Regions from separate parts of the Clostridium sp. CS1-1 genome, predicted to be linked through region 3. Evidence: predicted binding sites of a transcription regulator. Region 3 holds the regulator's gene; each other region holds the start of a gene.
The links. Region 3 encodes NrdR, which represses ribonucleotide reductase genes. Its sites were predicted from a motif close to CACNANATNTNGTG; they were not measured.

Region 1: nrdD (anaerobic ribonucleoside-triphosphate reductase) is a predicted target of NrdR. The motif match lies at 4,626-4,639, and genes of this name have one in related genera.
Region 2: AC0N0V_RS02235 (vitamin B12-dependent ribonucleotide reductase) is a predicted target of NrdR. The motif match lies at 5,659-5,672, and genes of this name have one in related genera.

The regions. Positions count from the first base shown of each region.
Region 1 covers NZ_CM148680.1:46,997-57,390, forward strand. Annotated here, with positions in the region: gene AC0N0V_RS00240 (DUF7922 domain-containing protein) at 1-1,159, shown strand, start outside; gene AC0N0V_RS00245 (hypothetical protein) at 1,285-1,872, shown strand; gene AC0N0V_RS00250 (YhfM domain-containing protein) at 2,003-2,848, shown strand; gene AC0N0V_RS00255 (Mrp/NBP35 family ATP-binding protein) at 2,965-3,810, shown strand; gene AC0N0V_RS00260 (ferredoxin) at 3,954-4,142, shown strand; gene AC0N0V_RS00265 (hypothetical protein) at 4,251-4,427, opposite strand; gene nrdD (anaerobic ribonucleoside-triphosphate reductase) at 4,657-6,771, shown strand; gene nrdG (anaerobic ribonucleoside-triphosphate reductase activating protein) at 6,902-7,411, shown strand; gene AC0N0V_RS00280 (MBL fold metallo-hydrolase) at 7,625-8,257, opposite strand; gene AC0N0V_RS00285 (N-acetylmuramoyl-L-alanine amidase) at 8,631-10,394, shown strand, end outside.
Region 2 covers NZ_CM148680.1:506,828-517,221, reverse strand. Annotated here, with positions in the region: gene AC0N0V_RS02260 (calcium-translocating P-type ATPase, SERCA-type) at 1-738, shown strand, start outside; gene AC0N0V_RS02255 (ComEC/Rec2 family competence protein) at 823-1,653, opposite strand; gene AC0N0V_RS02250 (CvfB family protein) at 1,732-2,601, opposite strand; gene AC0N0V_RS02245 (FIST signal transduction protein) at 2,888-3,967, shown strand; gene AC0N0V_RS02240 (M14 family zinc carboxypeptidase) at 4,206-5,477, opposite strand; gene AC0N0V_RS02235 (vitamin B12-dependent ribonucleotide reductase) at 5,712-8,750, shown strand; gene AC0N0V_RS02230 (PQQ-dependent sugar dehydrogenase) at 9,265-10,394, opposite strand, start outside.
Region 3 covers NZ_CM148680.1:3,684,581-3,694,974, forward strand. Annotated here, with positions in the region: gene AC0N0V_RS17335 (phosphate ABC transporter substrate-binding protein) at 1-402, opposite strand, end outside; gene pnpS (two-component system histidine kinase PnpS) at 668-2,380, opposite strand; gene AC0N0V_RS17345 (response regulator transcription factor) at 2,393-3,088, opposite strand; gene pgeF (peptidoglycan editing factor PgeF) at 3,139-3,849, opposite strand; gene AC0N0V_RS17355 (methyl-accepting chemotaxis protein) at 4,139-6,277, opposite strand; gene nrdR (transcriptional regulator NrdR) at 6,783-7,238, opposite strand; gene AC0N0V_RS17365 (YlmC/YmxH family sporulation protein) at 7,464-7,727, opposite strand; gene sigG (RNA polymerase sporulation sigma factor SigG) at 7,909-8,682, opposite strand; gene sigE (RNA polymerase sporulation sigma factor SigE) at 8,759-9,466, opposite strand; gene spoIIGA (sigma-E processing peptidase SpoIIGA) at 9,578-10,375, opposite strand.

The DNA of each region.
Region 1 (10,394 bases), 1.4 Mb from region 3:
TAATAAGAAAGATGTAAAAAAGATAATAAAAGTTGGAGAAATGAACATAGATGATTATGGCAGGGCAGATGTTTGTTATGAGTATCCTGCAAATAATATAGCAGGTAGCAATATATCAATGGATAAGGTTACCGGTGCTGCAATAGTAAAACTTGTAGATGGAAATTTAACATCAGTTATGAGTGGATTTGCAAGTACAGAAATTCCTGAGTGGAAAAAGTTTATATTAGTTGAGGATAAAGCTAGAAACTCTAATGATGAAGAAATAATGCCTGAAGAAAAGAGTATATTTGATAAATATGAGCAAAGCATAGAACTTGTTAAGCAAGAAGAGAGAAATGAAAGCATAGATAACCCAGAAGTACAAGATGATTTGGAGCAAATAAGAAAAGAAGTAATTAGAGAAGAAGAGGAAGAAGTAAAAGAAGAAGTAAGAGAAGAAGTAAAAGAAGAAGTAAAAGAAGAAGTAAGAGAAGAAGTAAGAGAAGAAGTAAGAGAAGAAGTAAGAGAAGAAGTACAAATAGATAGTAATGAAAATGAAGAGATACCGGAATCTGCAAGACAACAACAAGATAGTGAAACTGAGGATAACTTAGATGTTATGGAAGGAAAATTGCCAGTAGAAAATGAGGATGATAACATCAATAGAGATTCTATAGAAGATGACAAAGAAGCATGTGAAGAAACTGATCATGAATGTGAACAATATAGAAATGAGGAAAACGAAGGTGAAGATTGTTCAAGAAAAACTACTGATAAGTTTTTCAAGTCTCTAGTAGCGGGTTTTGAAGAACTACCTAGCATATGTGAAGAGATAAAAAGATGTGTTTGGTATAAAGTTCCTATTAGGTCTAGTAAAGACTTGAATGATAAATCAAATTATCATAGATATAATATAATATATGCTCCTATGATGAAATATCTTCAGTATATCGGAAAGTATGGACATTGTTTGCTAGGATACAAGTATGACAAGTCTGGAGATGTTAAATATTTGGTATATGGCTTACCAGGAAAGAAAGATATAAAAGAACAACCTTATGAAGGTAGATCAGGATTTGTAACTTGGGTTCCAACTGACAAAGATGAACTTAATGGATATTGGCTTATGTTCTATGACTTTGTAACTTCTAGTATAGTAATACCTGTAAAAAAATAATGTGTAATCATATAAAAATAGCACCAAAATGTCTAATATTTTTGGTGCTATTTTCATATAATTAAGTATTACGTATATAGGAGGTGAGTGCTAGGCTTATATTTATTATATAAGATGGCGTTATCATGAAACTTATAATATTGAATAGAAAAAGATTAGGTGTAACAGTAATTATAATTGGACTTATGTTAGTATTATTTGGATTTGAAAAGCATTTTGATGCAAGACTTAAGTTTACTGCTCTTATGCAGAATAACATAAATTCTTTAGTGGAATATGAGGCCCTAAATAATAAGTTAAGGTATAAGCTTCCATCAGAGTGGATTACAACAGAGCAAAAATTTTCTGGACAAGAGATACTCTATCATAATGATTTTAGGGACAAAGACTCTAAAACTTATGGATTTATAGAGGTTTGGAATTTAAAAAAAGATCTAAAAACATTTCTTGAAGATAGTAAAAAGATATCAAGTGAGCAAAATAAATATAAGGATTATAGCATTACTCCAATTAGCATAAATAATAGAAATGGATACTTAGTGAGTTATACCATGGCAAACAGATCTAATATTTATTATAAGGGATACGAATATTTTATAATAGATAAAGATAAGTTCTTTAGATTTTCTTTTTTCATGAGAGAGGAGAATTTTAAAGAAAATATGCCAACTGTTTTTAAAACTATTGTTCAAACCTTAAATTATGAGGAATAGGAAAAACAAGGAATGCCTTCTAATGCTCTTTGTGATTAATTATCACCAAGAGTTTTTTTATTTTAAATATGCTATAATATTACCAAAAGGTTTTGTGATATTACACGAGGAATACAGGAGGTAGTATTAATTGCAAGGTAAATCTAAGGGTTTAAGAAATAAAGGAAGTTGGTTTTTAATTATAGTTTTAGTAGCCTGTTTTATTTCATCAGGTTGTAGTAAGATTGATGAGCTGAAGGTGAAAAGTGGCCTCAAAAATACTGATTTTGAATATATAAAACAAGGGAAAATAGAAAAGATAGTAATACAAAGCACTAGAGATCAAGGTTTTAGGTTTATAGTCACAGATAAGAATGCTATTAGTGAATTATATGACATTCTTTCTCAAGCAAAGACAGCAACTCAAAAGTCTCCATTAGAGCCTGATTATATATTTGAAATGGTTGAAGGAAATAAAGTTCATAAATTTAGTTATATAGCTGGGCTAGATAGAAAGGATTCGGGAAATCTCTATAGCGATGAAAAAATATATATTGTATCTAAAAGAATAGATAATGATATAATAAAAAGTTTTTGGACCATAAGAAAACCAAAAGATTTTAAGGAGGTATACTATAGTTCAATAACAGAGACTTTAGAACAATATCTAAAAGATAGGGATAAAAATAAGTCTTTAGGTGTAAACTTAAGAGATGATGTTGAATCAGGAAAATTTATATTATCAACAGATCTAGAGGACTTTAAGGGGAATTTAAATAGTAAATTTAAAAATGTAAAAGTTGCAGATAAGAATAAAGAAAATTATGATGTTTGGGCTACTGTAAAAACACAAGGCTATAAATCTACTCTATACAAAGCTATAGTTACCTTTTGGGATAAAAATGAAAAAAGTGAAAGAAAATATTATATATTTGATAAATATGAAAATGGTAGATGGATTATAAAAGTGTCAGAGGAAAAACCGGAGGGATTCTAAATTTTTGTTGCTTTTGAAATATTTATCATAGTGGTATAATGATGATAACAGATACATTGTATGCTTACATAATTTTAGCATATGATGAAAACTTATACCAAAGGAGGAATATACTAATGGGAAATTGCGATAGTTGTTCAAGCAAAGGAAAATGCAATAGTAATAGTGAAAGTTGCTCAAAGACAATGCCTAAGTATGGGAAAATAAAGCATATAATTGGAATTATAAGTGGTAAAGGTGGCGTTGGAAAGTCAACTGTTACAGGTATATTAGCTACTCAGTTAAGAAAATCTGGTTATAGTGTTGGAGTTTTAGATGGAGATATTACAGGCCCATCTATGCCAAGATTTTTCGGTGTAAATAATCAGAGGGCAGATATAAATCAAGTTATGGATACACAAGATGTAAAGTTCGTTCCAGTAGAAACCCCTTCAGGTATAAAAGTAATTTCTTTAAATTTACTTACTGAAGAGGAAGAACAACCAGTAATTTGGAGAGGGCCAGTAATTACAGGGGCATTAAAGCAAATGTATACTGACACTGAGTGGGGGGAACTAGATTATCTTTTAATAGATATGCCACCAGGAACAGGAGACATAGCGTTAACTATAATGCAGGAAATTTCGCTTGAGGGTATGGTGATAGTATCAACACCTCAAGATATGGTGTCTATGATAGTTAAAAAAGTGGTTATTATGGCTCAAAAGATGAATGTTAATATAATAGGATTAGTAGAAAATATGTCTTACGTTAATTGTGGTAAGTGTGGGGAAAAAATAAGAATTTTTAGCAAGAAATCGGCAGAAGAACAAGCTGAGTACTTAGGATTGCCTTTACTTGCCGAGATGCCAATAAATCCTGATTTAGTAGAAAGTATGGAAAATGGTAAAGTAGAAAATTACATAGTTGAATCTGGTGAGTATGATGATTTACTTGATAGATTTAAGAGTAAAATCAGTTAATTATTTTTAATGTTTAATGTAAATATATAATACTTAATTTTTAGAAATCCTAATATTAAGTTCATTATTCTATAATAAATAAGTGTATTTTAGACAATAATAGATATGGAAATGTTAAATTTGATATTATAGGAGGAGTTAAAATGAAAGCAGTAGTTGATAAGGATACATGTATATCATGTGGATTATGTCCATCAATATGCCCTGAAGTGTTTGAGATGGAAGATGACGGAAAAGCAGGAGTAGTTGTTGATGAAGTTCCTGGCGATGCGGTAGACTCAGCGAAGGAAGCAGAAGAAAGTTGTCCTGTAGATGCTATCACAGTAGACTAAAAGAAAACTAAGAAGGCTAATTTAGCTTTCTTAGTTTTTTAATTTACAGTAAAGTGTAACATATTGTTTTTGATTAAATATGTTAAGTAATTATCTTAATAAAATTATTTAAAATAATCCCATATAACTGTGATTAATCATTCTCATAGATCCTGTTTGGATATTTACTTTATCGCCTACTTTGACTCCAACTGGAAGTTGATAAACTCCAATATTTACTGTTCTCCCATCGTTAAAATTTACACAGGCATCCATTAAGTTTATATCAATTATTTTTCCAATCATTGTATATCACCTCTATAATAGTGTGTTTTATTATTCAGCAATTATTCATGAATTTTTTCTCAAATATCAAATGACGTACTATAGTAAAAAATAAGATAATATGAAGATAGTCAAAAGCAGTCGGTGGTAATATATTCTTAGCCCTTATTTAAAAATTGCTTAAAAATTTTTAGCATAGTATAATATCATGGTGTTTAGCACAATATATAGTAGTTTGGAGGTATGTAGTATGCTACATGTTGTGAAGAGGGATGGCAGAAAGGTAGAATTTGATTCTATAAAGATAACGAATGCTATAAAGGGCTCTTCTGAAGAGATTGGATATGAGTTAAGGGAAAGTGAATTTATAGACTTAACACAAAAAGTAATGAGAAAAATTGAAGATATAAATGTTTCGGAAATTAATGTGGAAGATATACAAAATATAGTTGAACAAGCTCTACTAGAAAACAGTTATAAGGAAATAGGAATGGCTTATTCCAATTATAGAGGAGAAAGAACAAAGATAAGAGAGATAAAGTCAGACCTAATGAAAGCAATTGAAAAGATAGGGGTAGAAACGGATAGGGATAACGCAAATGTTGGAAACAACTTCAGTTCTAAATTACTAAGAATAGCAAGTGAATCCAATAAGTGGCACAATCTTTCTATTATGCCAAAATATCTTTCTAGGGCACATGAAAATGGTGATGTGTATTATCATGACTTAGATAGTTACAATTTAACTACAAATTGTTTACATATACCAACGAGAGAGATATTAGAGAGAGGGTTCAATACAGGATATGGAACTATAAGAACACCTAGAAGAATAGAGTCGGCAGCAGAACTTTCATGTATATTGTTACAATCTACACAAAATGATATGTTTGGTGGACAATCTCACCCCGACTTTGATAATGACATGGGAGTATTTGTAGATCCTACTAGACAAGAGATAATAGAGGAATTAAAAGAATTAGAGATTAAAGAAGATAAGATTAGTTTTATAGTAGAAAAAAAGCTTAAGAGAATAATAGAACAATCTATGCAGGGCATAGTGTATAACCTTAACACTATGCATTCAAGAGCTGGTAGTCAGGTTCCATTCTCCTCAATTAACATAGGAATACCAGAGTCAAAAGATGCTGCTTTAGTTTGCGAAATATTTTTAAAGGAATACGAAAAAGGATTAGGAAACAACGAACAGCCGATATTTCCAAATATAATATTTAGAGTTAAAAAGGGTGTAAATGCAAATCCAGAAGATCCATATTACTACCTATTTAAGCTAGCTTGTAAGGTAGCTGCCAAAAGAATGAATCCTACATTCATGAATCTGGATGCAGATTTTAATAAGTACTATTATGACCAAGGGGTATTACCTGCTACTATGGGGTGCAGAACATATGTTTGCTCTAATATAAATGGAGAACCAGGAACAAAAGGTAGAGGGAATATAGCTCCAACTACTATAAATTTACCTAGATTAGGACTCATGGCAAAAAAAGACATAAATAAGTTTTTGAAATTATTGGATAGTAAACTTGAGTTAGCTAAAGAATCTTTAATGCATAGATATGAAGTTCTTAAAAGATTAAGATTAAAAGACTTACCTTTTGTAGCTGGACAAGGGCTAATGAAAGGTTCAGAAAATTTATCGCAAAATGATTCTATAGAACCTATATTAAAGCAAGGAACATGGTCAATTGGATTTATTGGACTTGCAGAAACATTAGTATCTTTATTAGGAAAACATCATGCAGAAAGTGATGAGTCTAGGGAATTAGGAATAAAAATAGTTTCACATATTAGGAGATATACTGATAGGCTAACGGAGGAAACTCATTTAAATTGGAGTTGCTATGCAACACCGGCAGAAGGACTTAGCGGTAAATTTATACTACAAGATAAAAAGATATTTGGCGATGTACCTGGAGTAACTGATAAAGATTACTATACAAATTCATATCATATACCAGTGGGATATCCAATATCAATAAAGGATAAAATAGACATAGAAGCACCATACCACAAGTTATGCAATGCTGGACATATAAGTTATATAGAGATAGATGATTATCCTTCTGCAGAAGTGATTATGGACATACTGAACTATGCGTATAATAACACTAATATAAGCTATATAGGTATTAATTTTCATATAAGATATTGTAAGGATTGTGGAACTTATCTTCATGGCGAAGAGAGTTGCCCAAGCTGCGGAGGTATTAATATACAAGGAGTTTCAAGAGTAACAGGATATCTTTCACTAGATGAAAGATTTGGAGCTGGAAAAGTTGCAGAGAGAAAAGACAGAATTTCACATGGAAATAATAATCAGGTTTATACAGTCACTAATTAAAATTTTAATATAACATAAGTTAAAGGGCAGAGAATAAACTCTGTCTTTTAATTTATAAGTTATAATTTGTTTTATGCCAGATAGAGTTTTTATGAGGCTAATGTAAATATTTCACAGGGGGAAGTTTAGCATGAAAAATGAGGTTAGATTATCAGGAATAGCTTATGAAAGCCTAGTCAATGGGCCAGGACTTAGGAGGGTATTCTTTGCACAAGGATGTAAGCATAACTGCGATGGTTGTTTTAATCCTAGTACTCATGATTTTAATGGAGGAGAGATAAAGGATATAGATGAGCTTGTAGAAGATATAAAAGTTAATCCAATGATAAAAGGAGTAACATTTTCAGGTGGAGACCCTTTTGAACAAGCAGAAGAATTTGCATATATGGCTCGAAAAGTAAAAGAATTAAATTTAAACATATGGTGCTATACAGGATATACCTTTGAGTATATTTTAAGTAATATAAATAAACACAAGGGATGGGACAACCTGTTACATTATATAGATGTTTTAGTAGATGGAAAATTTGAAGAAGATAAATACGTCGAAAACCTTAAGTTTAAGGGATCGACAAACCAAAGAATTATAGATGTAAAGAAAAGTTTGAAAGCTAGACACACAATAAATTTAGATATATAAAATATGATATTAGTCTACTTTAATATTAAGTTTATTTATTATCCAAAACATATTAAAAGTATCCATTGTATAAATAACAATTATAAGAAAATGCTATCAATATCACTGCTCCTAATAAATGACATTGATAGCGTTTTTAACTTTAACTAAATTATAAATATATATTAAGAATATTGAACTAGTTATCTTAAAGTGAATTTTTAGAAGGAATCCTTATTTATAATTTAAAATCATAACCTTATTTGTGCCTTCAAGTTGGCCTTCTATAGTTAAAGTGCTACTTCCAACTCTTTCACCATTTTTCATATAAGCTAGAAAGTTTTCTAGGCCCTCTAGTTCAAAAGATAACATAGGGGTTTTGTAATGCATAGGTATTACTATGTGGCTATTAATTAATTTAGCTACTTCAGAAGCTTCTTTACCATCTAATGTAAAGTTGCCGCCTATAGGAATAAGTAACACATCCACAGTTCCTATTTTTTCAATATCATCTTTTGATAGAATATAACCTAGATCACCTAAATGACATATTTTATAGCCATCTACTGTCAAAATAAAAATTGTGTTTTCGCCACGCTTTGCTCCTTGTACTTTATCGTGGTAAGAAGGAACAGCTGTAACAGGTATGTCGCAAAGATAAAAAAAGCCTACTTTATCTACTACATGCTCATATTTAACATTTTCTAAATAGTCATGATCAGGATGATGGTGGCTGATTGTAACTAAATCTATATCTCCTTTAAATGTATCATATCCAACGCTTTCATCGAAGGGATCCATTAAAATTCTTCTCCCCTTGGAATCTTTAATTAAAAAAGATGAATGACCAAGCCAAGTTATCTCCACAAAAAAGCACCTCTTTCTTTTGATTTATCACTTGCTTAAATAACAGTATACATATATATTATAACCTTAATAGATTATATTAAAATAAATATGTAATCCATTAAGTCTAAAAAATTCTTGTTTTTCTATCTAAAACTTGCTTAGAATATTACAAGAAATATCCCAAAGTAGTAAAATCAGAAGATTATCAATAAAATTAGTAGCATATGCGATATTAATGTCAAAATACATCTACTTTTCAGTGTAAAATTTAGATAATTTATATTATAATAGTATATGGTGGATAATTTTCATATAAATATATTAAGTATAATAAAGTTTTTGATGTGTTATTATGTAAATTACTTAATATAAAAAATTTGGAGGTGATTGTGTGACAAATAAGAAAAACTGTATTTTTATAATACTTAGTTTTTTGTTTGTTTTAGTTTTTAGCAGTAAAATCAATTTTGTACAAGCAGCTTCTTATGATGATATAGGGGTAAAGGCAGATATTGACGCAGGTAAAGTATGGACTATAAAATTTAATAAAGAATTAGACAAAAATACAGTGAATAGTTCTATGTTTATAGTAACTGACGAAAATAATCAACAAATAGAAGTTAACGTAAGTATTGGGAATGACAATAAGTCAGTTATAGTATCACCTAAAAATCAATATGATTATGGAAAAACATATAACTTATTGATAAAAGATGGAATAAAGTCACTAGAAGGTGGTAAGTTACTTAAATCAGTTAATATGCAGTTTAAAATTAAGTCTAATCCAATAGTTGATAAAGGTTATGTAGTAACTATTGATCCAGGTCATGGTGGAAGTGATACTGGAAATATTGGACAAACAGGTGTAAAGGAGAAAGATGTAGACCTATCAGTAGCGTTAAAGGTAGGGAAAATTCTTCAAGATAACGGAGTAAGTGTAATATATACAAGAAATAGTGACAGTGTATCTTGGAATAAAGATAATGATTTAAAGGCGCGTTTTGATATAGCTAATAATGCTAAATCTGATTTTTTTGTAAGTATACACGTAAATAGCTATCCTGAAAACTCATCGGCGAATGGAATAGAAACATATTATGCTGAACCTGACGTTGTTGGAAAAGGATTTGCTCAATCAATTCAAGAAGAACTTACAACAAGAACAGGGCGTGTAAATAGAGGAGTAAAGGTAGGCCTTGCACAACACGAAATACTAAGAGGAACTACAGCAAGTGCCGCATTAGTGCAATTGGGGTTTATTACAAATCCAGAGGAAAGTGTTGTTTTAGGAACTGAAGACTTTCAAAATAAAAGTGCATCTGCTATTGCTAATGGAATACTTAAATCTTTAAGCTTAGTAGATAAAAGTAAGAATATTACTATAAGTTCTATAAAAGAGTCATCTGATAGTGTAGTACAAGGAAAAGCTTATACTCTTCCACTAAGTGTATCAGCAGTTATGAGCGATGGAAGTTCTAAAAAGGTTAATGTAATTTGGGATGATAAGACGGTTAATACAGCTGAAATAGGAACGTACTCTTACAAAGGAACTGTAGCAGGATATAGTAAAGCTACATACTTAACGCTGAGGGTAGTTTCTGAATCTGATCCAGTACCTCCAGATCAAACAAACAGTAAGGTTATAGTATTAGATCCTGGGCACGGTATAGGTAGAGATACGGGAGCAACGGGAGTAACTGGTGTTCAAGAAGATGATGTAACTCTTAAGGTGGCATTAAAGACAGGTAAGATACTTGAGGAGAATGGTGTAAAAGTAATCTATACCAGAACTACAGATGAACGTTCTTCGACGCCAATGAGTGTTGTAGAAAGTTTACAAAGAAGATGCGATACTGCAAATAATGCAAATGCAAGATACTTTGTTTCTATACATAATAACTCATTTAGTAGCGAAAGTGCCTATGGTACAGAGACCCTTTATAACCCAGGAAATACAGATGGTGAAAAGCTAGCAAGAGCTATACAAAATAGTATTGTAAGTGAATTAGGATCTTTTGATAGGGGATTAAAGGATGGAAGCTGGCTATATCTCGTGAATAATAGTAGTGTTACTACGGTTCTGACAGAGCTAGGTTTTTTAAGTAACCCAGGTGAAGAACAGAAGCTAAATAGTGATGAGTATCAAAATAAATAT
Region 2 (10,394 bases), 1.9 Mb from region 3:
ATGGGAATCACCGGGACTGATGTCGCTAAGGGTGCATCAGACATGATTTTAACCGATGATAACTTTTCAACAATAGTGGCAGCAATTAAAGAAGGCAGAAATATATATAACAACATTAAAAAGTCCATAATTTTCTTATTATCCTGTAATATAGGAGAAATTATTGCCCTATTTATCGGCATACTCTTAGGTTGGCCTGCTCCTTTAAGACCAATACACTTACTTTGGGTTAACCTAATAACAGATAGTTTGCCGGCACTAGCTCTAGGCGTCGACCCTGGTGACCCTGATGTAATGAACCAAAAGCCTCGTGACCCTAAAGAAGGATTATTCGCTGGTGGCTCTGGTATATTTTTAATTCTAAATGGTCTATTGATAGGACTTTTAACTTTGGGCGCTTTCCACATTGGAACTATAATTTATCCAAACTCCCTAATGCACGCTCAAACTATGGCTTTTGTAGTACTAAGTGTATCTCAACTATTCTTCTCTCTTAATATGAGACACTCCAAAAAGTCCATATTCCAATTAGGGCTTTTTACAAATACTAAGCTACTTGGTGCAATTGTATTTGGAATAGTGCTTCAAAATATAGTTATAACAGTGCCAGCACTTGCAGAAGTGTTTAAAGTTTATCGCTTAACCTTGAACGACTGGATTTTTGTAATACTACTATCTCTTGTTCCTTTAATTCTTAATGAAATTGTTAAGGTATTTCTTAGAGGTAGAAATCGTTAATAGGTCTGGCTTTTATATAGAAAAGGTGTAGCATTTTAGATACTAGTTTCTAAAATGTTACACCTTTTCTGTATTATTTATAGCTTATTTTCCATTAATTTTCACGACGGTTCTATTTTTTGTTCCTACAGTAAATCCATTCTTAACTATTATATTCCCATGAATATCTGTTCTCAAGAGTACTTCTACTTTTTTACTTATCCTTTTTATTATTTTATCATCTGGAGTTTCCACTCCATTGCAAGTGACTATTGCAACCTGAGGCTTCACTGATTCTAAAAACTCGTCTGTACTGCTAGTATTTAATGAATGATGTGGTATTTTTAGAATATCACACTGTTCAAGCTCTCCACCATTAATTATATCTTTTTCCTCTTGTTTTTCACAGTCTGCTGCAAATAAATACTTTATTCCATCTATCTTTCCTTGTAGAACTATTGAATTATTATTTTCTATTTTTCTATCTTCCCTAGTAGGAGCTATAGCTTCTAACTTAATCTTACCTTGTTTAAGTACCCATCCTTTATTTATATATTTTACATTTATACCTTTTTCCATTAAGGTTTTAAATAAATCATATCTTATTTCGCTATAATGAGTAGGTATAAACACTGTATTAACCTTTTTACTTTCAGCAATCCTGAGAAGTCCACCATAGTGATCGTCGTGATAATGTGTAATGATAATCGCTTCTATATTATTTACCCCATTTGAACTTAGATATTCTAAAATACTATTTGTATAGTATGGCGCTCCTGTATCTATTAAATAATTCTTACTAATACTTTTTATTAAAATACAATCACTTTGACCTGTGTCAATGAAGTGAACCTCATATCTACTGTATCCTGCAAAAGCAGTCCCTTCAATAAATATTATTATAAAAAAAATAAATATAACAACCTTCTTTCTCATGGACTCACCTCCAGAAAGTATATTACATTTATTTTTTCTATTATCTAACTTTATATCCTTGTAAACTTATGCCAAGTATTACTTTAATCTCGTTCCCTCTTCATCCTGAACGATAAGCCCTCTTTTCATTAATCCACCTAATGCATTTTTGAAGTAATTTTTGCTCTGATGAAAAACTTTCTTTATATCTTCAGGAGAACTCTTATCATTAAAAGGCATAAAACCACCATTTTTCTTTAAATAATCCAATATTTCTTCTTGAAGAGCCAATCTTTCATCTACAGGTCTCTTTCTTGGAGTAAGCCCTAATTTTCCGTCCTCATATATCTTTTTTATTGTGAGGTTTAACTCATTTCCTTCTTTAAGATCAGAAAAGTATTCGTTCTGCAATATTACTCCTCTATAGGTCTTATCAACAGCAATCATAGCACTTCCATTAGTTTGAAAACCATATACTATGCCAGTAACTTCATCTCCTATCCTGTACTTTTCTTTCTCAGTTCCATCTTCCTCTTCAAGGTCTAAATTATCTAAATATCTATCTATGTTTGTCGTTCCAGCAATTCTCCCCGTTTTATCTAAGTATATGTAGAATAAATAACTATTGTTAACTTCTAAATCGTATTGCTGCTCCTTAAAAGGTATGAGCACGTCTCTTTCTAATCCAAAGTTAACAAAAACACCAACCCTACTCTTTTCAACCACTTTAAGGTATGCCACATCTCCAACTTCTGCTAAAGGTTCTTTTAAAGTTGCTATTATTCTATCCTTTGAATCTCTATATATAAAAGCTTTAACTTCTTCTCCAATAGATAGTTCTCTGTCTAATGCACTTTTATTAGGTAAGAGTATATCATCCCCAGTTCTTCCTGTACCAGCATCTAAATAATATCCGAAATCAGCATTTCTAACTACCTTTAGAATATTAAATTCTCCTATGTTTATCATTGAATCTATCACTCCTTCTATTTAACTACGATAAGTAATTACCGTCCCTTATTATATACTATTATTACCACAGTTACTACTATTTATAAAGGTAGTTTTAGCAAAAGCCTTATACTATTTATAAAAATTAGTCTTAATTATAACTAAACTATGCTAAATTTAACCTTTATTCTACAAAATAATATATCAATTATGATAACTCTTTAGTATAATTGGTATAATTACTAAGTTAATACTTTAAGCTAATTTTATAGACTTAAAAAGTTAAGTGTTGGAGGGGTCATAGTTGTACTTAAAATCATTAAACGAATTAAAGATTTATGTTAAAGATCTAAATGTAAAAGACAATGAAGAATTAATGATACTAACTGCAGAAAATTCTTCATCAGATGTTGAGGAACTAATATCTTATCTAAATAAAGGTGACATAAAATTCTTTGGTGGCATATACTCAAGACTTCTTGTAGGTAACCAAAGTTTGAAAGAGGGTTTTATTGTTCAAAAATATGAACCTCTATACTCATCCATTGTTCTTCCTTTCTTAATGAGATTCAAACTTAATCCTGAAACTATGCAAAATTGTACTGCACTGGTTTTAGTTGATGGTTTATCAAGTAAAATGAAAGACTTAACAGATACAATTTACAATAAACTTGGAAATAACGTGAGTTATATTGGCGGTGGTGCAGGGTACTATGATCTAATCCAAAGGCCTTGTATATTTACCAAGGATGGTATATTTAAAGATGTTTCATACGTATGTATTATTAAATCACCGGTTAAACTTGCAGTAAGCCATGGTTGGAATAAACTTGAGGGACCATTCTATATAACCGAGTCCAAAAACAATATACTATCTAAGCTTGATAGCTATAATGCCTTCGATGTTTATAGAGACGTAATTGAAGATGAAGAAAAAATCACACTTTATAAATCAGATTTTTTTGTTTATGCAAAAGATCATCCTTTTGGTATTGTTAAAAATGGACAAACTGATTTAGTAGTGAGGGATCCAATCTCTTTAAATGAAAATAATGAAATAGTCTGCGTAGCAGATATCCCCCAAGATAGAGAGCTTTATATACTTAAAGGTGATGTAAACTCTTTACTAAGCTCCTCCCTAGACATAGCCACAAAATGTGCCTCAAATGCACCTGAAAAATATACTCCTTTATTATTTAATTGTATTTCTCGTGCTATGTTCTTGGAAAACCTTTTTGAAGAAGAACTTGCAAATATCCAAAATAAATTAAAGTATTCTGTGGAAGGCGCTTTATCTATTGGAGAGATTTCTTCTAATAGACACAAAGAATTAGTTATTCATAACAAATCTACTATATTAGGGCTTCTTTCTACAGAAAACTAAGTGTCTGTCATAATATTAGTAGTCAGTATGTCATGTATTCTTTGAAGGCACCCTGAATAATTATACATAATCTATATTCTGAAGCTTATTTTACATAGTAAAGAGCTAGATTGAGATTTTACTCTATCTAGCTCTTTATATGCTTTTTATTCTTTTAGTATCTTTAATGATCTAATCACTCTAAATAAACAACTCTTTAAAACCCATCACCTATAATAATCTTTAATATAGATAAGTTCTAAATTACAGAGGCTAGCAGTAATAATTCTTCATTATCATTGTATATCTTATTAAATTGGCTTATTGGAAGAGGATTTGTTCCTCTGCCTACCTCTATAGTATATCCCGGTCTTCTATATTCTTGAATAAACCAATCCTTGTATCCTGAATAAGATGTTATTCCAGAAGTCTGTGATAAAACATATCCACTTACTCGAGAGAATAAGTTACCTATTTTTTCAGACTCTGGAGGAGTTATTCCATCATATTGCCAGTAAATAACTTCTCCTTGACTATGGTAAGCAAGTACTAATCTAAAATTGTGACTTCTAGTGAAGTTAATCACTGCTTTAGTTTCAGGCTCTGATTCAGGCGAAGGTCCAGAATACCTTGTTGGCCCTGGTCCAAATACACCGTAACTGGCTTCCGCTTGCTTTGAAAGCTCCCAACCTGCATTGTAATTATGGTTTAAGTCGACTCCTCTATTATTAGCTTCCCAGTTTCTTGAAAAATCTGTGCTACCCTTATTCCATTTTATTAAATCATTATAATATGGGTTATCTCTCTTTAAACCATTGAGAACTAAATCAATTCCATCGGGATTTACCATAGGCATTATATATATACTGCTTCTACTCCATATATCACCTATATTATAACCTCTTATACTTCGCCCTTCTGTGTATGCTTTAGCAAAATTCTCTATAAATTTCATAAGCAGTGGAGTTGTAATCCACTCTAGTGCGTGATGAGAACCATTATAGAAAACCTGATTTGGTCCTGTACCAAGCTTTACATAATAAAGATTTCTTCCAAGAACGCTTTTCCCTGCATTGCCAATAGTTAAAAACGGATACCTTGCCTTCAAACCTTCTAAATCTCTTCTTAAAATGTCATAAGTATAGTTTATATTTGTATCCACTACATCAACTCCATATGGTACTATAATACTCCTTCCTGGAATCAGATCAAAAGGCTCAATACCGGGGTTTGCAACTATAATTTTATAAGGCTGCGTATAATAGTTTCTAGCTATGGAATATAAGGTATCACCTGGTTTTATAATATAAGCATCATAACCTAGCATAAATCTCTCTAAAATTCTATAACTATTAGCACCTACAATTCCATCAACCGTTAATCCATTGTTTCTTTGAAATTGTCTAACAGCTTCTTCAGTTTGGCTTCCAAACACGCCGTCAATTATACCCGGATTATATCCTACTTTTTTTAAGGTTGCCTGTATCTTCATTACCTCAGTTCCTCTAGAACCTAACTTAAATATTGGCATATCTTAACCACCTAATATTGATTACTAGTATTATTCTATACTTTAACTTTGTATTAGGTGATAGGTTTTCTGTTAAATTTGGATAAAATAAAATTTAGGCAAATAGTTCTCATTGAATTTATGTTGAATGTGCTTTATAATAAAAAAGACCCTATATATAGTGGGTAACAATTAACAGCACTACTATATATAGTGTTTATTTCTATTACTTACATACAAGGAGGTAGACTTATATTGGATTCTATAAAAAATTTATTTAAAAGGTATTATACAAAAGATTTGGAAACAGACAGTAATAAAACTGTTTTTGATTTATTTAAGTGGAAAAAGGTTGATGTGTTTTTAAAAGACCATAAAACAGATAAAGTATTAGTTGATATGAAGGATTTAGAGTTTCCAGAACATTATTCACAAAATGCTTGTGACATTATAGCTTCAAAATATTTTAGAAAAGCTGGTGTTCCGAGTGGAACTGGTTATGAAAGTAGTATGAGAGCTGTTGCAGATAGAATGGTTAACTTTTGGTGCGAATCTCTTAAGGATGAAAGAATTATTAAAACTGAGGAAGAAGCTTCTATTTTTTATGATGAAGCTGTTTATACTTTATTAAATCAAATGTATGCACCTAATTCTCCTCAGTGGTTTAACACAGGTCTTTCTCAATCATATGGTATAAAAGGAGCAAAGCAAGGGCATTTTTACTTTGATGAAAAGCAAGGTAAAATAGTTGAAAGTTACGATAATTATTCAAGAACTCAAGCTTCTGCTTGTTTCATATTATCAATAGAAGATAAACTTCTAGGATCTCACTCAATATCAGAGCAATACATAACAGAAACTAAGCTATTTAAGGGTGGCTCCGGTACTGGTACTAACTTCTCTCGCATAAGAGCAAAGGGAGAAAAGCTTTCTGGTGGTGGAGTATCCTCTGGTCTAATGAGCTTCTTAAAAGGTTTGGATAGGAATGCTGGTGCTATAAAGTCTGGTGGTACTACGAGAAGAGCTGCAAAAATGGTATGTCTTGATGTAGATCATCCTGAAATTATGGATTTTATAACTTGGAAAGCTAAAGAAGAAAATAAGGTAAGAGCTCTAGGAAAAATGGGTTATGACATGGATATTGATGGAGAAGCTTATGAAACTGTTTCAGGACAAAATAGCAATAACTCAATAAGATTATCAGATCTTTTTATGAAAAAAGTAGAAAACTTAAGTAAGAATCATGATGATATAATAGAACTAAAAGGTAGAGTTGATTCAAAGTTAACTAAAACAGCTAAGGTTTCTGATATATGGGAAGCTTTCAATTCCTCTGCTTGGAATTGTGCTGACCCAGCACCGCAGTTTGATGATACCTTTAATGCTTGGCACACATGTCCTGCAGGTGAAGATGGAGTTTACAATGCAGACTATAATAGAATTAATTCAACAAATCCTTGTGGAGAGTACGCATTTTTAGATGACTCTTCTTGTAACTTAGCTTCTATTAATATATATAAATTTTATAACTTTAATGATAATAAATTTGATATAGATGGATACCTACACGTTATAGGTTTAACCCAGTTAATATTAGAAGCCTCAATACACTGGGGTCAGTTTCCTACTGAAGATATTGCAAGAAAAACATACATGTTTAGAGCAACAGGACTTGGAGTTGCAAATATAGCTTCGCTATTTATGGTTATGGGTTATCCTTATGATTCAGAAGAAGCTAGAACTTTAGCAGCTGCTTTAATTGGTACTCTTACAGGTTATTCTTACTATGTATCCTCATTAATGGCTAAAGAGGTTGGTTCTTTTGAAAAGTTTGAAATAAATAAGCCTTATATGATGAGAGTTATAAGAAATCATGCTAGAACTTCTGGGGTTAACTTAAGTCTCTTAAATGAATTAGGAGAAGATAACTTCGATTCTAAGTTTGAAGGCTTGAATTATGAACCTCTAAAGGTAAATCATGATAACTTAAACAAAGAGGGGTTAGAATATATAAGTGATTCCCTAAAAGAATGTTGGATTAAGGCTCTTCAGTCTGGTGGAGAATTTGGATATAGAAACTCTCAAGTTTCCGTTATTGCTCCAACAGGAACTATATCTTTCGCAATGGATTGCGGCGCTACATCTATAGAACCATTCTTCAGTCATATTGTTTATAAAAAACTTTCCGGTGGCGGATTTATGACAATGATAAATCCTGTTATCACTATGGCTTTAAAGAGGCTTGGTTACTCTAAAGAACAGATTGAGGATATTTTAAATTATGTGGTTGAAAAAGAAACTGTAACTGAAAATGGATTTAGTTACGAAAAGATTTTAGATGGTAAAATAGAGGGTGCTCCCCATTTAAAAGAAGAACATCTTCCTATATTTGATACTTCAAATCGCTGCGGAAGTGGTGAGAGGTATATCGACGCAATGGGTCACGTTCTTATGGTGGCTGCTATAACTCCACTAATATCTGGAGCTATATCAAAAACTGTAAACTTACCTAAAACTGCTACTGTAGATGATTTCAAGAATGTAGTTTTATCCTCTTGGAAGCTTGGAGTAAAAGGTATTACTTTGTATAGAGATTCATCAAAGGCAGCCCAGCCTTTAAATACTAGCTTAAGTGATACTACAGACACAAAGCTTGAAAACCTAACTTATCAACAACTTCTTGCAAAAGCTAAAGAGCTTCAAAAAGGAGTGAAATATTCAAAACGTGATAAACCTGTAGGAATTCGTCAAGGCACAACGCATCCAGCACAAATTGACGATGTTAAGATATATACTACTGTTAACAGGCGTCAAAGTGGAGAGATATCAGAAATATATATAACAACTGATAGAGAAGGTACTATCATTACAGGACTTTTAAATTCACTTTCTAAATCAATTTCTGTAATGCTTCAGTATCATGTAGCACCTCAGGATATAGCTAGAATGTTAAGAGGTCAAAAGTATGAGCCTTATGGATTTGTACAAAAGCATCCTTACATTAAATATGTGTCCTCTATATCTGATTTAATTAGTAAGGTAATTGACATTGAGCTTGGTGACTACTCAAGATGTCAAGTTAAGCCAGAAAATTACGGTGAAGATACAGTAGGTAGTGCAAATGAGGCTGCAGCTGATTCTTCAAAATTAAATGATGGTGAAGTTAAGAGTAAAAAGGTAGATGGAGAAAGAGTTTATGGCTCTACTTGTTCTACTTGCTCAAGTACTAGAATGGTTAGGAACGGAACTTGTATGGTATGCTTAGACTGCGGATCTACTACGGGGTGTAGCTAAAGAAATAAGCGTTACACTAAGTTTAAGTAGAAATACAATTAAGTTGTATTCTATGTCAATTAAGTTATGTTCTAATACAAGTAACTTATATCCCAGCACAAATAAGTTGTGTTCTCTAAAATGAATATTTATTCAAACAAAATTTAAAAACACTATTTATAATTTTAAAGTTATAAATAGTTAGATTGTTCAAAAACCCAGCACCTTTTTAGGTGTTGGGTAAAATTATGCCTTTATTTAATACGGCAGTATTCATAAGATGTATTTTTATAGATACTTTTACCTTTATCACTTTTTACAAAACGAAAAACTTCATCCTTATGATTTTCCTAAACATGTTGCCTAATTGTTCTAAAACATACCTTATCAAATGTTAAACATTTATCTCTATAAATAGTAGCTTGAATCACTTACGTATTCTCCATAACCTTGACGGTTAGTTGTTTTATATTTCGATTCAATAAATCCAGGAAAGGGATTTATCTGGTATTAAGTCTGATTTTATAGTTATGAATCATGGAACAATTTCAAATATAGTACCTTGGTTAAAATCAGTCACATTCATAGAGCCATAAACCCCTAAATATAGTCTGGTTTGATTCAGATTTGTTCCCAAACTAGTATAATAAGCTGATTGAGACCCAAAATTATAATCTGTTTCAATAACACTAAAATCATTTAGTTTACAATCTGCCCTTACCCTAGTATAAGCTAAAACCCCTCTAATTGGAGGTTTAGATCCTTCATTACGTGCAAAATCGGTAAACACAACGCTTCCAGTTAAATTAGAAATTCCATTCCCCATATATGACTGCACTCCTGTAAGTGCAGTTCCTCCAAACTTATCCGGCCTAGAATCTTTATGAAAATAGCTGATTAGAGGCGGAATACGCTGTGTTGAAGTTTTTACTGCATCATTGTAATAAGCAAGTGTTTCCTCATCCAGAGTCGGATTTGCAGAGCAACCCCTTATAATCGAGGTAGGAAAAGCACCTTCCCACCCTCGCCAGCCAAAGTTAATAAATCCTTCTTGGTCAGGTTCAGATTTCATTAAATAAGCTTGAATAAGCTGAGTAACCGGTATCGGTTTGTAATGAACGAATGAAAAAATTGACTCTACCAGATCCTGTCCTACAATTCCTACATACTTGATATACTGGTTATAAAACCTTTGAAATGAAATTCCAGGTATATTGCGAACCCCTTTGGCAATTACCGTAAGCGTTTCCTGAATAGGTACAGGTAGTTCATTAAAACGTGTGACTACCGGCGGATTATTGATAAATGTATCCTTAGCTACATCAATTTCAATTACTTTACCGGCAATTTCCATATCATTCTGGCTTGAATTAAAAGGATCATAGCCTGATCCACCATCTCCCGTTGTTAAAACAAGCTTGCCTGTTTCAGGTGAAAAGTTTAAGCTATTGACACCATTATGATTAAAAAATGGTCTTCTTAAATTAAGTAATGTCCGCCGTTTTTGAGGCTGACCAGTGGATTGCAAAATCCATTCTTCAACAGTATCAATATGATCATAATTAACTTCTCTATTTATCCACTTTTGGTTTAAGGTTCTAGGTTCACAGGGATTAGGTTTAAAAAATTCAGGAAGACCTTGTCTTGAAACTTCTGAACTAGGAA
Region 3 (10,394 bases):
ATCAACTTTTACATTTTTATTAACTACTATTGCAAAACCAATAGCACACACTTTATTATCAACTAATTCTTTTGCTTTTTCTTTATCCAATTTAGTTTCAGCTAATACATCAGAGTTTCCTATATCTGCTGTTCCTTCTGAAACTAATTTTAATCCAGTACCACTACCGCCACCTTGAACGTTAACTGTTGCATTAGGATTCTTTTCTGTAAATTTCTTTCCTGCTTGTTCTGCTAATGGTTGAAGTGCAGTTGAACCTGCTAATGTTATTGAACCTGTTACACCTTTGTTATTTTCCCCAGTGTTTCCTGCCTCTTGCTTATTTCCACAACCCACAAAAGCTCCTGCTACAACTGTTATTGCAAGTGCAGCTATCATGGCTCTTAAACTCTTCTTCTTCATTAAGTGAACCCTCCTCATAATTTAAAGTGTTAGCATTCATCTCACAAGTATTATAATACTACAGCAAAGTTAACCACTTATTATAAGCATGTTAAAATAAGTTAACATTAATAATTTATTTTACTATATACTTATTTCTGCTAATAAAAATAAAAATATCCCTAGTTATAGTTCTCTAGGGATATTTTTCTCAATTTTTATATAATTATTACAACTATTTCACTTAACATAAAATTAACATAAGTATACTAACGTTAAAGCTAAACTATGTTTTTTGTTTTTCTACTGGTATACTAACTATAAATTTGCTTCCTTTTCCTAGCTCACTCTCCACCTTAATTACTCCATTAAAGCCCATAACTATATGTTTTACTATTGCAAGCCCTAGTCCAGTACCACCTTGTGCTCGAGATCTTGCCTTATCTACCCTATAAAATCTTTCAAATAATCTTTCAATATGCTCTCTTGGTATACCAACGCCCTTGTCTTCAATACATATTACACATTTTTCGTCTACATGTTTAGCACCTATCTTAACAGTTCCATTATTATCGGAATACTTTATGGCGTTATCTACTAAATTAATGAGCATCTGCTTGAACCTATCACCATCCCCCGTAAGATTTGGCACTTCCTCTTCTTCCATTATAAGTTTAATATTTTTCTTTTCTGCTGTGTTTTTCATTAAGCAATAAACATCTTTAATAACATCCTTCACACTAATGACTTCTTTTTTCCGTTCTATACTGCTTTCAATATGAGAAAGAGTTAGAATATCATTAATTAATCTTGTCAATCTATCCGCTTCATCATTAATTATATTTAAGAATTTTTCTTTATTCACAGGGTCTTCTACATATCTAAGCGTTTCTGCAAAACCTTTTATGGAGGTTAGTGGGGTTTTCAGTTCATGAGAAACATTTGCCACAAATTGTGATCTCATACTCTCTAGCTTTTTAATATCTGTTATATCCTGCACTACTGCAACAGTGCCAATCTTTTTACTATCATTGATTATATCAGCAGTTCTTATTCTTAATTCCTTTTCTTTTGGCCACAATATTCTAATTTCCCTATAATCTTCTTTCGTTTCCTTAAATATCTCTTCTAATTCAAAGTCTCGTATGTTATCCATTAGATTCTCGCCTATAATATCTCTGTATATGCCAAATATTTTCTTTGTATATGGATTTATCATTATAATCTTGTGATTTTTATCTACAGCAATAACTCCACTATCCATGCTTTTCAATATAGCTTCCAACTTATTTTGTTTATCTAGAGAATCGCTTAAAGTATCCTGAAGTTTTCCAGCCATTTTATTAAAAGTTATTCCTAGCCTTCCTATTTCATCGGCTGAGTTTATATTAACCCTTCTACTCAACTCTCCCTTAGAAATTCTATCTGTAATAAATTGCAAATCTTTAATAGGGTTAACTATTGATTCTGATAATTTCGAGGCAAATATTAAAGAAAGTAATATAGAAACCGCCATAATTAACATATAATATTTAAGATAGCTAATTTCAATTCCCTTTATAGTCTGCATAGTTACAGCGCTTCTCACTACATACCCACTATCAAAGGAAGTTGCAAAATATAAAGTGCTACTACCTGTGGTGATACTATGTCTTATACTATACCCAGTTCCATACTTTATGGCATCCTGTACTTCCTTCCTCGCACTATGATTATCCATTTCTTTAGCATCCGCAATAGAGTCACTCAGTACTGTACCATCCTTATCAACATATGTTTGTCTTATCATTTCATTTTTAAAGTTATCCTTAAAAAAAGCTTTCCTATTTTCTAAACTTTCATTTCTCATAACATTTATTATAATCTCATTATTTGTTTTTAAAGTCTGTCTCATATTTCCTATATATTGATAGTTTTCAATGACAATAAACAAAATTGCCATAATGGCCAAACTAAAGCAAATATTACTAAGCATAGAGGACATTATTTTTTTCTTCATATAGCACCACCACTACTCTCCATAATTGAATCTATATCCAATTCCACGAATAGTTTCTATATATTTTGGTTTCTTATCATCATCTTCTATCTTCTGTCTTAAATGTCTTATATGAACATCTACAGTTCTGGTTTCTCCCATATACTCATATCCCCATATTTTATCTAGTAAAAAATCCCTTGTCATTACTCTTCCTTTGTTTTTAATTAAAATTTCAAGAAGTTCAAATTCTTTTAAGGTCAAGTCCACCCTGACCCCCTCTTTAGTAACCTCATGCTTTTCAAAATCAATGTTAACTTTCTCAAAACTGTAGGAATTATCTATAGGCTTAATTGCAGTTCTTCTAAGTATAGCTTTAACCCTTGCAGTAAGCTCACGGACAGAAAATGGTTTTGTAATATAGTCATCTGCACCAAGCTCTAGTCCAAGTACTTTGTCAAACTCCTCACCTTTAGCTGTAATCATAATTATTGGAGTTGAGGATATAGAGTTATCTCTTCTTATTTCCTTACATACATCATATCCATCCATTCCCGGAAGCATAACATCTAGAAGTATTAACTGTGGATTCTCTGTTTTAGCCATACTTAATGCATCCAAACCATTATCTGCAGAAATAGTTTTATAACCATTTTGTTCAAGATTAAATTTAATCAATTCTCTTATATGTTCTTCATCGTCAACAATTAGTATTTTATCTTCTAACATAATTTTTCCTCTCTAAAAAACCTTAATTTTAGCTTTAATTATATAATTATCTATTTTACATAAATAAATGAAAACATTCTACCATATTTATTGGTGCTTTTTCTGTATGAATGTAAGTCATATTCATTATTACAAAAAGTACATATATCTAAATCATTAATATTTTCTTTTTTTACCCCTTTAATTGTTAACTGATGAATAATACAATTAGTCATACTAAGCATTCTCCCGTTAGATAAGTCTACTTCTTTATATGCCTCAGAATTTTTAAATTCTTCTATTATCTCCTCACTAACCTCATAACAACATTGATGCATATGAGGCCCAATATACGCAATTAAATCCTCAGCTTTTGTGTTGTAGTATTTACCCATGTTTTCAATAGTTTTAGATAAAACACAAGAAAAAGTTCCTCTCCATCCACTATGAATAGCTGAAACAGCGTTGTTTTTTCTATCATATAGCAAAATAGGAACACAATCAGCAGTGAAAACTCCGACTGCAGTATTCTTTTTATTTGTTATTAATGCGTCCCCCTCCTTTACCTCTCCGTCATAAATGATAACATAATCACTGTGTATTTGATTCATGTATCCTACTTCATCTACCCCAAACCAAGTTCTTAGCTTTTCAATATTTTGTCTTCCCTCTTCTGTATTTTTATTAAAATCCAATCCGTTTTTTCCAGTAGAAAATGCTGCAGCCGCCGCGCCTAAATCAATCTTTACAAATTCATACCCATCAACTAAATATCTTTCCATATTTACCCTCCACAACTTATTCTATTAGCTATATTTTATCATACTTACTTATATAATCCAAAATTCATGCATTTAAACTATATGAAAAACCCTCTATCACTATTTATATCCTAATCCTATTTTATTAACTGAATAATTTTGATCCTTCCTCCAAATAATTATCTAAAGCTATCCTAAAACTCTTATTTAAGTAACGAATTTTCAGGTCCTCCTGTCAGAGTTTCATATCCAATTATATTACCATCTACTAAAGAAACTATAGGTTGAAAAACAGTAATTATGTCTTCAATTATAATATAGTACTGTTTATTCTAAATTCACTCACAAGCATAAGCAGAGACTCTGCGCTTTCTGCATTTTTCTCAGATTTATTTGTTATAACCCCATTTTCTTTATTTACATCACTTATGTTATCTGCTATGTCTCTAGAAGATTCTGCACAACTATTTATTACCAAGTTTAAATCCTTCATATTTTCTGAAATTTCTTCCATGGACATATTCATATGATAAGATAAGTCAGAAAATCTTTGTATTACATTTTGGAAGGTTTCACCGTCTTTTTTATATTCTTCACTTACCTTTATAACTTTTTCGTAATCCTTTAGCACCTCATTTTCCATAACTTTTAATATAAATTCTGCAGAGTCTGCAAGCTCTCCTACAGATGCTAAAACTCCTCTTACATTATTTTGTATATCTGATACAGCAATAGATGATTGTTCTGCAAGCTTTCTAACTTCTGTAGCAACTACTGTGAATCCTTTACCATGCTCACCAGCCCTTGCGGCTTCAATAGTAGCATTTAGAGCTAAAATTTTTGTCTTTTTCGCTATATCACGTATACCTTCTGCTAAAACAGAAATTTTTCTTACAACCTTCGCATCCTGTAAAGCCTTGTTTACCTTACTTCTAGACATTAAATATGCTTCTTTTACCCTTATTCTTGACTCTTCAGTTTCTATTTTTATCAAAGCCGCTTTATCTTTTATATCGTTTGCTAGCTCTAACCCCTGTTTAGCTTCTTCTACTGTAGTATCTATTTCCTCTTTAACCTCTAAGGCTTTTAAAGTCCCTTCTTGTACTGATGCTGAAGCTTCCTGCATAGTAGCTGAAATTTCTTCTGATGTTTCTGATATCCTTTTTACTCCCCTATGTACTTTTGCAAATAAATTATTAATATCATTAGTAGAGTTAAGAGTGTTGCTACTTTCTTCTTTTACACAGCATATAATTTTTTCCACACTATCTATAGCAGTATTTAAAGCGCTACCAGTCTGTCCAAATTCATCTTTTCTTCTAATTTCAATTCTATGAGACAAGTTACAATGTGAAAGCTCCTCAGCATATTTTTTCATTTTAAGTAAAGGCTCTTTTATAGATTTAGATATTAGCACCCCTACCACTATTCCAACTAAGATAAATATAATTGTAATTATAATAGATTGATATTTAAGTTTATCTGCTGCATATAATATTTCACTTTTAGGTATAGTTACTGCTAGTGACCACTCCATATTAGGTATTGGTGCATAAGCCATAAATCTTTGTTCACCATTTTTTATATAGTAACCTGAACCACTCTCACCTTTTATCATTTTATTTTCTAATTCTGCTAATTCTTTAAGTGATGAATCTTTCTTTACAGTTTTAAGAGTGCTATCCTTATTTAAAACTAATTTCAAATCCTTATGAACAACCTTTACGCCCTCTTTATTGATTATAAAGCAATATCCACTATCTCCAACCTTGGTTCTCTGAACTATTTCATTTAGTTTTCTCATAGACATATTAGATTGCAAAACCCCTATAACACTCTCTTCATTATTCTTTATGGGTACTGCTATGGCTATAATTTGTTCCCCATCGATGTTCGTTACAGGATCCGATATAGCTGGTATTCCTGATATGGCTTTCTTTAGATATTTTATATCATTTGATTCACTTGAAAGGTCTATCTGGGATTTAGAATTATCCGGAAAATGCATCATACCATTAGTCTCTAATATATTTAAACTTATGTATTGTAAGCTTTTACTTTGAGATATTAATACAGGTATTTGAGTTTGAATGTTCATGGACTGTATTTCAGGTCTTGCCGCAATTTCTGTCATAGCCTTAATATCTTGCTCTAAAATGGAGTTTATTAATTTCCCTGATTCAATAGCTCTTGATTGGAGTGAAGAATCAATAGTATTTTCTAAGGCATTCGAAGAACTTCGATAAGAAACAAATCCTAATGTGCCACATACAACAATAAGTAAAAGTGCAATTTGAAGGGTTATCTTTGTTCCTACACTATTCATGAAACTTAAATTATTTATTTTCCAATACTGTAAATTATCTCTTTTAATTTTACTGGCAATATAATTAGGTATATGTAACAACTTTTTCGTACAGCTTAAGTTTATGTTTAAAATTTTTTTCACTTTTACTCCTCCTAAAGATAATAATATTACAAATTTTCATGTATTTTACAAATAAATAGAGTACGGAGTATCTTAATTAACTTTTATACCATTAAAAACCTTAGTTTAATAGTTAATATATCCAAAATATTATTTAAACTAATTAAGCTTACTTAGTTTTAGAATCATATATATTAAATTAACATTTACATTTTTAAATATTAATTTTCAATATTTTCTAATCAACATTATACCATTATATTTTTTACATAGTATTGAACACTCAAGCTTTTAACCAACATTTAACTTATGTTAAATATTAGTTAAAAACTCATAACTTAACTTTAACATAAACTAAATTTTGTCTATAATATGGCGAAGTATTTATTCGATAAAAAACAACTAAGAATTAATAAGGTTCATTACATATAAAGATAAAATGTCTATAACTTATTCTTTTATATAAGTTATAGACATTTTATTTAAAATCTTATAGTAATTATTTAGTTTCAAATATAGATTAAATCTACTTATTTCCCAGTAAACTTTTAATTTCTTCCATAAAGGTATTTATATCTTTAAATTGCCTATAAACAGATGCGAACCTAACATATGATACTTCATCTAGATCCTTTAGATTCTCCATTATCATTTCACCAATAGATTCTGACTGAACCTCTGTCATCATGTTATTATTAATCTTTTTTTCTACGTTATCTGCTATATTTTCAATTTGCCTCCTTGATACCGGTCTTTTTTGGCAAGCTTTAATTAATCCATTTATTATTTTGGTTCTATCAAAATACTCTCTATTCATGTTTTTCTTTATAACTAATATAGGTACATTTTCAACTTTTTCATATGTAGTGTACCTTTTAGTACATTTCAAACATTCTCTTCTTCTTCTAATTGACATATCGTCTTCAGTAGATCTTGAATCAACTACCTTGCTTTCTACATAGCCACAGTAAGGGCACTTCACTTCTATTCACGTCCTTTAAACTTTATTATCATTTTGTTATTAAACATTGTCTCCAATAATCACCACTTTAGAAGTAGTGTCTTCATAAATATTATACACATTTCCTCAGAAATTTCTATACAATCGTTTAAAAATTTTGTACATATGAGCGTTACAGTCATTAAAAACAGTTAATAATACAGAATATATTAGCAAACAAAAACCTTATCTAATTTACAAACTTCTCTACTCTTTAAGTATGTACTCTCCTCCATCTACAAGTACAACATCAACACCTACCTTCTTTACGTTCTCCCATGGGATCTCAATATCATCAGTCTTGCCAAACCAAGACATCTTATGTGATGGTAATATTATAGAAATAATTTTATAGTCATCACAATCTATTTTTAAATCTTTAATAAATCCTAATTTTGTTCCTGTATTTATATCTATAATTTCCATAGATCTTAAATTTCCTAGAGAATATAAAGCCTTTTCCTCATCCATTTTTATCCCTCCAAGTTTTAGATATCATATATTTAACAAACATAGTACACTTAATTAATAATATGAATAATAATTATAAAAAATTACAAAAATAAAAACTGAGGATATGCTAGCGTTCCGATACTAGCATATTCTCAGTTTAAATTAAAACTAATTATAATAAGTACAATAATTACCAAATTTATACATACTTTCTCATATGTCTTAAAGCAGTTTTTTCTAATCTAGAAACCTGTGCTTGGGATATACCTATTTCATCTGCTACCTCCATTTGTGTTCTACCATCAAAAAATCGCAAATTAAGTATAAGCTTTTCCCTATCATTTAATTTTTTCATGGCTTCTTTTATAGCTATATTCTCAAGCCAACTGTCATCTAAATTTTTATTATCACTTATTTGATCCATAACATAAATTGCATCTCCGCCATCGTGATAAATTGGCTCAAATAGAGATACTGGGTCCTGAATGGCATCTAAAGCAAAAACTACTTCCTCTCTTGGCACTTTTAACTCTTTAGCAATTTGGGATATAGTAGGCTCCTTATTATTTTCACCTATAAGTTTATCTCTAACTTGCAGAGCTCTATAGGCAATATCTCTCAAAGATCTACTTACTCTTATGGAGTTGTTATCCCTAAGGTATCTTCTTATTTCTCCTATAATCATAGGAACAGCATAGGTAGAAAACTTTACATTTTGGTTTAAATCAAAGTTATCTATAGCTTTAATTAATCCTATGCAACCAACTTGAAATAAATCATCAACATTTTCTCCTCTGTTATTGAATCTCTGAATTACACTTAATACGAGTCTTAAGTTACCTTTTATAAACTTTTCTCTAGATGAGTTATCTCCATCTCTCATTTGCATTAATAATGCTCTCATCTCATTTTCTTTTAAAACGGGTAACTTAGCCGTATTAACTCCACAAATTTCCACCTTATTAATTATCATGAAGTCATCAGCCCCTTTAGATTATATCGCATTTTAATTATTTCCTAAGAAGCCGTATTTTATACTAAAGACAACCTTATAACATTTTATTTATTTCCTTTTTCAATCTCTTTATTATTCTTTTTTCCAATCTAGAAATATAAGATTGTGATATACCAAGCATATCAGCTACTTCTTTTTGTGTCTTTTCTGCTTTTCCACCTAATCCAAATCTTAAGTTAACTATTTCTTTTTCTCGTTCACTAAGTTTTTTCATGGCTACCATTAAAAGTTGTTTATCTACTTCATCTTCTATTAAATTATACACAACATCGTTTTCCGTACCCAAAATATCCGATAAAAGCAGCTCATTTCCATCCCAATCAATATTTAATGGTTCATAAAATGATATCTCTGCCTTTACTTTGCTATTCCTTCTCAAATACATAAGTATTTCATTTTCAATGCACCTAGATGCATATGTAGCAAGTTTTATTTTTTTCTCAGGATCAAAGGTATTTACAGCTTTGATTAGACCTATGGTTCCCACAGAAACTAAATCCTCTACATTCACTCCAGTATTCTCAAACTTTCTTGCAATATAAACTACAAGTCTAAGGTTTCTTTCTATTAAAGTAGACCTTACCCCCTCTTCCCCGGTTACAAGCTTAGATACTAGATCATCCTCTTCTTTTTTACTAAGTGGTGGAGGGAGCACATCATTTCCACCTATGTAGTACACATTCTTAACAAAAATCTTAAATTTGATTAGTATTCTATTTAATAATATTTTTAACTTTATCATAATCATCCTCCAAATCGATTGATTTATTACCATTCATAATTAAAACCTACTAATATCTATTCTGATTCATGCTAGTTTACCAATTACATTACAATTCCGCAATCTAAGTAACTATATAACCCCTCTTGATAAAAGAGCTTCATAGTCATTATAATCACTTAATCTTTCTTCACAAAATACAACTATTACTTCTCTTTTCTCAGCCCCATTTCTCTGATGTATTCTTATGCACTCAGGTTTGAATCCTTGTAGATTTCCACCTTGTCCACTTACCACTCTATAAGGAACATAAAACTTGTCATATAACCCTAAGTCTATATCTTTAAATACTGACTTTTCCACTATAACTACAGGCAAATTTGTAGCAGGTTCTCTCAATTCATTACCAGTGTCTAAAAATGCATTAATATTTTTCTCTGAATCCTTTAATACAATATCTATGTTATATACTAAACTCTTTAAATCTTTTCTGTCTTTAACATAAATTATTAATCTGTCAATAAGTATAAATATTATCATCATTGAAATCATAAGCTTTTTATAAGAAAAATTTACAAAAGCAAAGTTGCTCATATCGTATTCTTCGTTATACTGAAAAAACATACATGCTCCTGCAAGAAGCATAGAATATAGAACAAATATAGCTAATGCCTTTAAGTTGAACATAATCTTTCTTTTTCTAAAACTAATTAATACTAATGTTATTGCTACAATAATCTTAAACCAGATTGCTGTAAAAATTTTTAGCTCTGGATAAAGCAAAGTTATTACATACATACTTCCAATGGCTGCCGCAAGTAAAATATATTTTAGTTCTACTTTGACTCTCAGTGTTCTTGCTGTTATATATAGAAGAAATAAGTTAACTATGAAATTTTCAAACAGCAAAACATCCAGATATATAACCAAATATTATGTTCACCTCCAT